4 regions of the Paenibacillus bovis genome follow, and region 2 is predicted to be linked to each of the others. Evidence: predicted binding sites of a transcription regulator. Region 2 holds the regulator's gene; each other region holds the start of a gene.
The links. Region 2 encodes Rex, which represses fermentation and respiration genes when NADH is low (regulators of the CRP and FNR family bind a similar motif). Its sites were predicted from a motif close to TTGTGAAATATTTCACAA; they were not measured.
Positions count from the first base shown of each region.

Region 1: the regulator Rex is predicted to act here: its motif matches at 797-814, upstream of pflB (formate C-acetyltransferase).
Region 3: the regulator Rex is predicted to act here: its motif matches at 820-837, upstream of AR543_RS10685 (formate/nitrite transporter family protein).
Region 4: the regulator Rex is predicted to act here: its motif matches at 924-941, upstream of adhE (bifunctional acetaldehyde-CoA/alcohol dehydrogenase).

Region 1 covers NZ_CP013023.1:4,030,168-4,032,379, reverse strand. Annotated here, with positions in the region: gene pflB (formate C-acetyltransferase) at 833-2,212, shown strand, end outside.
Region 2 covers NZ_CP013023.1:3,873,043-3,875,254, reverse strand. Annotated here, with positions in the region: gene dinG (ATP-dependent DNA helicase DinG) at 1-1,016, shown strand, start outside; gene AR543_RS16435 (redox-sensing transcriptional repressor Rex) at 1,013-1,672, shown strand; gene AR543_RS16430 (amidohydrolase) at 1,653-2,212, shown strand, end outside.
Region 3 covers NZ_CP013023.1:2,495,376-2,497,587, forward strand. Annotated here, with positions in the region: gene AR543_RS10675 (barstar family protein) at 1-187, shown strand, start outside; gene AR543_RS10680 (WapI family immunity protein) at 273-716, shown strand; gene AR543_RS10685 (formate/nitrite transporter family protein) at 960-1,796, shown strand; partial or broken gene AR543_RS25045 (hypothetical protein) at 1,890-2,102, shown strand; gene AR543_RS10695 (hypothetical protein) at 2,130-2,212, opposite strand, start outside.
Region 4 covers NZ_CP013023.1:4,034,079-4,036,290, reverse strand. Annotated here, with positions in the region: gene AR543_RS17185 (Crp/Fnr family transcriptional regulator) at 1-680, opposite strand, end outside; gene adhE (bifunctional acetaldehyde-CoA/alcohol dehydrogenase) at 1,015-2,212, shown strand, end outside.

The DNA of each region.
Region 1 (2,212 bases), 160 kb from region 2:
TCACCGCTTACAGCGGTACATATCCATTCTTAAATGTCGGCTTGAAGGAGAATTGCCTTACCTTCGCTGCGAGTAGTCTAGTCTATGAATAGTCCAATTCATGTGCAGCGGTATAGGTATTTTTGTACTCATTAATCCATACCAGAGAGGGGGTGATAGATGGAAATTTAGCATGATGAAAGTAAAATAGAATGATGTCGCACCGTGCACCTTCTAATGATGCAATAAGCACGGAACGGAAGAAAGGAAATAAGGGCAGTGACGACATTTAAGCCTGGAGATTCACCTTTGCCCTAACACTTCAGAATCTCCAGGCTTAACAGGAGGAGCAGCTCTTATTCCTTTCTGGAGTGGTGAATGAGTGCTATATGAGTAGTGAATCAGTAGCGTTTCAACCACATTTCTGCACAGAACAAATCTGTAAAGTGTTTCTTCCAAAGTAATGACGCAGCCATAACTTTATCGCTTATTTTCTTCAAAGTGATGTAGTATCATTTTGAACACTTCAAACTTGCAGCAACTGTATCTCTATTTCATTGCCCGCTGTACTGCTGCTTGGCTGGAGTCGGCAACAAAATGTTGTTCTGTAATCTAGAACTTCAGCTGCAGCATATCAATCTGTTATATATTTAAAATTGTGCTGTACCAGTGACAGAAAGTGATAAAAATCATATTTCGTCTCTTTATTTGTGATATATGTCACATACTCAAACAGGTCTGTCCGTCATAATAAAGACATAGCCGGAGCACACAGTAGCCGGTCCAATGTTTAGTCAAGGTACAGCCACAATATCATTTGTGATTAAATTCACAAATTATGGAGGGATTATCAATGTCGGTAATCGAGAGAAATGTAATGGACCAATCACAACAGGATGCATGGAGAGGTTTTAACAAAGGCAAATGGACCAACCATGTTGATACTAAAAACTTTATTGATGAGAATATCAATCCTTACCTTGGAAATGAATCATTCCTGGCAGGACCTACTCAAAATACAAATGATCTATGGAAAATTGTATCTCAACTCTCCAAAGAAGAACGTGAAAGAGGCGGCGTATGGGACGTTGATGTAAATACTCCGGGTTCGATCACATCCCACGGTCCTGGTTATCTGGACAAAGAAAAAGAACAAATCGTCGGTGTACAAACAGACGAGCCGTTCAAACGCTCTATTCAACCTTACGGTGGTATTCGGATGGTCATCGATGCTTGTAAAGCTTACGGCTTTGAAGTTCCGCAATCGATCGTCGATACATTCACCAATATCCGCAAAACACATAACCAGGGTGTATTCGATGCTTATACTGCAGAGATTCGTGCAGCCCGTAAATCCGGTATCGTAACTGGTCTGCCAGATGCTTACGGTCGCGGTCGTATCATTGGTGACTATCGCCGGGTAGCATTATACGGCGTAGACTTCCTGATGAAACAAAAACAGCAAGAGCATGATCAAACAATCGGCGAAGGCATGGATGAAGCAACCATTCGCCTGCGTGAAGAAATCAGCGAGCAGTACCGCGCACTGAATGAACTGAAACAAATGGCAGCCGCTCACGGTATGGATATTTCCAAACCGGCTCAAAACGCCAAAGAAGCTTTCCAATGGCTGTACTTCGGTTATCTGGCTGCCGTCAAAGAACAAAACGGTGCAGCAATGTCTCTCGGACGCGTATCTTCTTTCCTGGATATTTACATCCAGCGTGACCTGCAAGAAGGTACACTGAACGAAGAACAAGCTCAGGAGCTGGTTGACCATTTCGTAATGAAACTGCGTATTGTCAAATTCCTGCGTACTCCGGATTACAATGATCTGTTCAGTGGTGACCCAACTTGGGTAACCGAGTCGATCGGTGGTATGGCGGTTGACGGAACAACAAGAGTAACGAAGAGCAGCTTCCGCTTCCTGCACACCCTATACAATCTGGGACCTGCACCGGAACCAAACCTGACTGTCCTCTGGTCCGAAAAACTGCCGGAAGGCTTCAAAAAATACTGTGCCAAAGTATCGATCGAGACCAGCTCGATCCAGTATGAAAATGATGATCTGATGCGTCCGATCTATGGCGATGACTACGGTATTGCTTGCTGCGTATCCGCAATGCGTATCGGTAAACAAATGCAGTTCTTCGGTGCTCGTGCCAACCTGGCCAAAACACTGCTGTATGCGATCAATGGTGGTAAAGACGAGAAATCCGGTGCTCAGGTAGGA
Region 2 (2,212 bases):
GACTGTTCAAGGATCTGACCGGTGTCCGGGATGATCTGCGTCATTTCATCAAGCTGGACAGTGAAGATACGGTCTACTGGTATGAGGCCAACGGCAATTATCGCAGCAAGTCGCTCCAGATGTATGCGGTGCCGGTAGATGTCAGCCAGCAGCTCAAGGAGCATTTCTTTGACAAAAAGAAAAGTATCGTGCTGACCTCTGCCACGCTGTCGATCGACAAGAACTTCCAGTACATGATTGAACAGCTGGGACTCAAGGAAGCCGAGCAGCAAGGCAAGCTGAATACGTCGATGCTGGAATCGCCGTTTAATTACAGGGAACAGTCGCTTGTACTGATTCCAAGAGATTTCCCGAGTGTAAAGGGAAGTGTCGGTGACGAGCATTTTGTCAGTATGCTGGCTCGTTCACTTGCTGATGCTGCCGAAGCGACGCGTGGACGCATGTTGGTCTTATTTACTTCCTACCGGATGCTCAAGCAGGTGTATGAGCCTCTGAAGGAGAAATTATCACAGAGTGATATTGCCGTATTCGGACAGGGTGTAGATGGAGGCAGCCGGACCAAGCTGACCCGACGCTTCCAGGATCATCCGGCCTGTGTACTGCTGGGTACGAGCAGCTTCTGGGAAGGCGTGGATATTCCCGGAGAAGCACTGACCTGTCTGGCGATTGTGCGATTGCCGTTCCAGCCGCCGAATCATCCGCTGGTCGAAGCCAAAAGTGAACGGCTCAAAAAAGAAAAGAAAAACCCGTTTATGAAATTATCTGTACCACAGGCAGTTATCCGGTTCAAACAGGGCTTTGGCAGACTGGTCCGGACAGCGAATGACCGCGGTATTGTGCTTATCTATGATACCCGGGTCATTGAATCGTATTATGGCAAGCACTTCTTGTATTCGCTGCCCGGTCCCAAAATGGAACATATGCCTACGCAGCAAATGGTTCCCCGTATTGCGGAATGGCTGAGCCATCGTGAGAACGAAAAGGATGCTGCAAATCAAGAGGGGGAGCAAGCATGAAATCCGATAAAATATCAGAAGCGGTCGTGCGAAGATTACCTGTCTATTTAAGATACCTGAACGAGCTGCATACCCGTGAGGTACCCACTGTATCTTCGCAGGAACTGGGACAAAAACTGGACCTCAATCCGGCCCAGATTCGTAAGGACCTTGCCTATTTCGGTGATTTTGGCCGTAAAGGAATTGGCTACGATGTATCGTATCTGATTGAGAAAATACGTCATATCCTGAAGCTGGATCAGCAGATCAATGTTGCTCTGATCGGAGCAGGTAATCTGGGACATGCGCTTTCAAATTATAATGCCTATCTGCAGGAAACGATGAAGATTGTAGCCGTGTTTGATTCGTATACACCGAAAGTAGGCACCCAGATTAATACATTGACTGTGCAACCGATTGATGAACTGTCCGAGACTGTGCAGTCCAAGCATATCCGGGTTGGTATTATTACCGTACCCAATACCGAAGCACAGCGTGTTGCTGATCAGCTGATCGAAGCAGGTATCGAGGCGATTCTGAACTTTGCGCCGATTATCCTGAAAACACCACCGCATGTGCGTGTGCATACGGCAGATTTCACTACCGATCTGCTGAGTCTGGCCTACTACCTTGAAGATGGAAAGGAATTAGAGACGAATGAACAACTCACCGAGTAAATGGATGATCAAAAACGGGATCTTTGCAGCTTCCCATGGAGGAAAATCGGTACTGTACGGACATATGGTCATCGAGAACGATGTGATTACTTATCTGGGCGAAGAAGAGCCTGCTGACCAGGAAGGCATGACCATCGTGGATGGCAGACATCAGTTCTTTATCCCGGGTCTGGTTAACAGTCATGGTCATGCGGCGATGTCCCTGCTGCGCGGCTATGGAGATGATCTGGCTCTGCAGGTATGGCTGCAGGAGAAAATGTGGCCAATGGAAGCCAAATTTACAAGTGACGATGTCTACACCGGTACAGCATTGTCTGTTCTGGAAATGCTCAAAGGCGGTACAACGACATTCCTCGATATGTATGACCGTTCTGAACGTGTGGCCGAAGTGGTAGAGCAGTCGGGTATGCGTGCGGTACTGATGCGCGGCGTTATTGGTCTGTGCTCTGAAGAAGAACAGAACGAGAAGCTGAACCAAGCTGTACAATTCGTACGTGACTGGCATGGCAAGGCAAATGGCCGCATCACAACCATGATGTC
Region 3 (2,212 bases), 1.4 Mb from region 2:
TCTTGATGCGCTGTGGGACTGCCTGACCGGAATGATTGAGCTGCCGCTGGAACTGCGCTGGGTGAATTATGGAATCAGCCATGACCGGATGGGTGACCAGGCAGAGCGGGTACGAAGTCTGCTGGAAGAGGCGCAAGAGGAAGGGATTGGGTTCAAAGTTGTAGTAGAGGATGATATGCAAGATTGATAAATCCTATCGATGTATTCGTGGACACAATAATAGTTAAACTTTGACTATACTTTATGAGTTACAAAGGAGCCTATAGTAGCGAATGATTTTGAAGAATAGTCAAATACAGATTCAATTGCAAATTACCGGCTATCAATATGAGGAAGCGGAAGGTTTTTATGATGATTGGCTGATGGTTTCACTGCATATTCAGACTAACAATGGAAAAGTATGGTCGCAGGAAGCTCCCTATTTAATGACAACAGAATTGCAGACCATGCGTAGGTGGTTTGCTTCTTTATTAATAGAAGGAAGTTCATATACTACTTTGTATTTTATAGAACCCGAGATGGAATGGAACTATACCGAGCAGCAGGTTCTCGAATTGAGATTAAGCCATGCTGCCTATCCTGTTTCTATTATGAATAATTCTGAAGCATATGGGGAGGCAACATTTGCTTTTAAACTTACATATGCAGATTTACATCCTATAGTCTCAAGTCTAGATCATATGTTACATCAATTTCCTCAGAGGGCAGCGAGATAGTGTGATATTAGAGCTTGTTTTTAAATAAATCTAGCTAGGAATATACAGGTGAAAAAGAGCGGTAATAGCGATAATAGCAGAAAAGCTCTTTTTCATCATAATTAAGTGAAAAAATTCACAAATGGTGATAAACATCACATCCATATACCTAAGGAATTTGTATAATCAAAAAAGAAACAGTTCATTTTTAATTTAAAAAGTGAAATATTTCAACGAGAACAAGCAATTTCAGGGGGAATGGATATGTTTACTGAAGGCGTACAGAATATCATAGAAGCTGCCGTGAAGAAAAAAGAAAAAATGAATGAAAGTATTGTACGGTATTTTGCATCTGCTATGCTGGCGGGTGCTTATGTAGGGATCGGGATTATCCTGATATTCTCGATCGGCGCACCGCTGGCAGCGATTCATTCGCCGCTTCAATCTATTGTTATGGGAATGTCATTTGGTATTGCCCTGACGCTCGTTATTTTCGCAGGTTCCGAGCTGTTTACAGGCAATAATATGTTTTTCACGATGAGTACACTGGCTCGCCGCACCACGATGGGGGATCTGGGCAAAAACTGGGTGCTCGTATTTATCGGTAATCTGGTCGGTGCGATCGTCCTGAGCCTGCTTGTCTATGGTACCGGATTGTTCCAGCAGATTGGCGCAGATCATCTGATTTTCAAAGCGGCTGCCGCCAAAATGTCTTTACCGGTCTCGATGTTGTTTTTCCGCGGTATTCTCTGTAACTGGCTGGTCTGTTTGGCGATCTGGATGGCTTCGCGTGCCAAAGATGATATTTCCAAACTGGTGCTGATCTGGTGGTGTTTGTATGCCTTTATCGCCAGCGGTTATGAACATAGTGTAGCGAATATGACGCTGCTTACGACTGCACTGCTGCTACCTGGTCATCCGGATACAATTACGGTAGCGGGCTGGATACACAATATGATTCCGGTAACGCTGGGTAATATTGTGGGTGGTGCTGTATTTGTGGGAATGGCATACTGGTTCATTTCGCCGGTTCGTCGTCAAAAACAGGCAAATGCTACTGCTGCAAAAGCACAGACACCAACACAAAAAAACGCTGTATAATTGATCCTCTATCGTTATAATCGTTGAGAACGAGAACGAGAACGAGAACGAGAACGAGAACGAGAACGAGAACGAGAACGAGAACGAGAACGAGAACGAGAACGAGAACGAGAACGAGAACGAGAACGAGAACGAGAGACAACTATGGATAAAACAAGCAGCGTACAGATATACACGCAATATAGCGTGGGTCTGTACGCTGCTTTTATTTCGGCGTATACCCATTCAGCATCTGGAAATCCAAGGCAGGAAGGATATAGAGATGCAACAAGTAAACATGAAGCGGGAGCTGCTTTGCCCTTATGATCGGCTTTTCTGGTAGGCTGATTCCAATTATTGAATAAACGTCCATAATACCCAGCCCAGACGCAGCCAGTTGATAGGTTCATCGTTGCCTATAGAACTGTAGCCCCAAT
Region 4 (2,212 bases), 160 kb from region 2:
TGGAGAGCTTCCAGATCATGAATAATGATCATGCCATGCTCGTATTCAATCACTTCTTTTTTGCGCAGATCACTCAGCATACGGTTGACGCTTTCGCGTGTAGCTCCGATCATATTGGATAGATCCGTATGGGTAATCTTTTTGTTAATCAGGATCGATCCGTCTTCATTATAATCTTCACCGTACGTATTGCTGAGACGAATCAGCGTCGAGCAGAGCGCCCCTGGTTTGCCATAGAGCATAAGGTCGCGCACTTTGGTCTGGGTAAGGCGATGATGCGTACCCATCCATTTCATAAAGTCGATAGCAAAGTCACAGTGCTGGCAGATAATCATCTCCAGGTCTTTATGCTCGATAACCGCAACTTCTGTATCTTCGAGAGTCTCTGCCGTAAATCCGAGCCGTGTACCGGAGAACGGATCAGCCTGTCCGATCATATCACCAGACTGATACATATATAGAATAAGTTCTTTACCTTCATCGGTTGATTTGGTCAGTTTAACCCGTCCACTTTTGATAAAATAGAGTTTGTCGGACAGATCACCTTCCCAAAATAGATGCGATCCGGAAGGGATGCTGCGCTCTGTCGCATAGGCCAGCATACGTTCCATATTCATCTCCGAAAAACACGAGGTGTTTCCTTCGACATTCGTACTCATAATTTCTGCAGATTTATTCATGTTCGTCCTCCCCTTCATCTCCCAATTATACGCGAAAATAATCGGATTGCATCATGTTTTAAGGAAAAATTTACTAAATTCAAATTGAATGCATATTGTGTTAAATTCATACATTTAATAGTATGATCATCATTCTTTTGAAATTTAAACTTTGTGATTATTTTCACTTATATTATAACGCGCGTTACTTCAAAATGCAAAAAGAAAAAACAAAATGATTAATATTTTAAAAATAAAAATTGATTGTGAAAAAAATCACATTATGATTTATATCTCTATGCTATGATCAGTGCGTAGACAGAAAGCACCACACATTCTGAGGAGGATGAGAGAAATGGCTGTTAAAAATGATGCCACTCGCACCGTAGAAGTTACTGCACAGGAAGAAATTCAAAGAATGATTGACAAAGCGAACAAAGCACAAGCCGCATTTATGAAAATGAATCAGGAACAAATTGATGAAGTTGTACAGGCTATGGCACTTGCCGGACTGGACAAACATATGTATCTCGCCAAGCTGGCTGTTGAAGAAACAGGCAGAGGGGTATATGAAGACAAAATCACCAAAAACATCTTTGCGACTGAATATATATATCACAGCATCAAAAACGAAAAAACAGTTGGTATCATTGAAGACAATGCATACGACAACTTCCAGAAAATCGCTGAACCGGTTGGTACGATCATGGGGATCACTCCTGTAACCAACCCAACATCGACTACCATGTTCAAAGCACTGATCGCCATCAAAACGCGTAACCCGATTATCTTCGGTTTCCACCCATCTGCACAGCAATGTAGTAAGGAAGCTGCAAGAATCCTGCTCGAAGCAGCTGTCAAACATGGCGCTCCTGCAGATTGTATCCAGTGGATCGATAATCCTTCCATGGACAAAACGAATGCACTGATGAATCATCCTGATGTTGCATTGATCCTCGCTACTGGCGGCGGCGCAATGGTCAAAGCGGCTTACAGCTGTGGTAAACCTGCACTCGGCGTAGGTCCTGGTAACGTACCTGCCTTTATTGAGAAAAGTGCAGACCTCAAACAAGCGGTAACCGACTTGATTCTGTCCAAATCGTTTGACAACGGTATGATCTGTGCATCCGAACAAGCTGTGATCATCGAAGAACCCGTATTCGAGCAAGTGAAAAAACTGATGATCGACAACGGTTGCTACTTCCTGAGTAAAGAAGAAGTAGGCAAACTGACTGCAGGTGCCATGAATGTAGAGAAATGTGCAGTCAATCCGGCAATCGTCGGTCAACCAGCAACCAAAATCGCTGAAATGAGCGGTATCACTGTTCCAGCAGGCACCAAAATTCTGGTCGCTGAACTGGAAGGTGTAGGAACCAAATATCCATTGTCCGCTGAAAAACTCAGTCCTGTACTGGCTTGTTACAAAGTGAAGACGGCAGAACAAGGTATCGAACGTGCTGCACAAATTGTAGAATTCGGTGGTATGGGTCACTCTTCGGCTATCCATTCCAACAATGATGAAGTGATCCAGAAGTTCGCAGATCGTCTGCAAA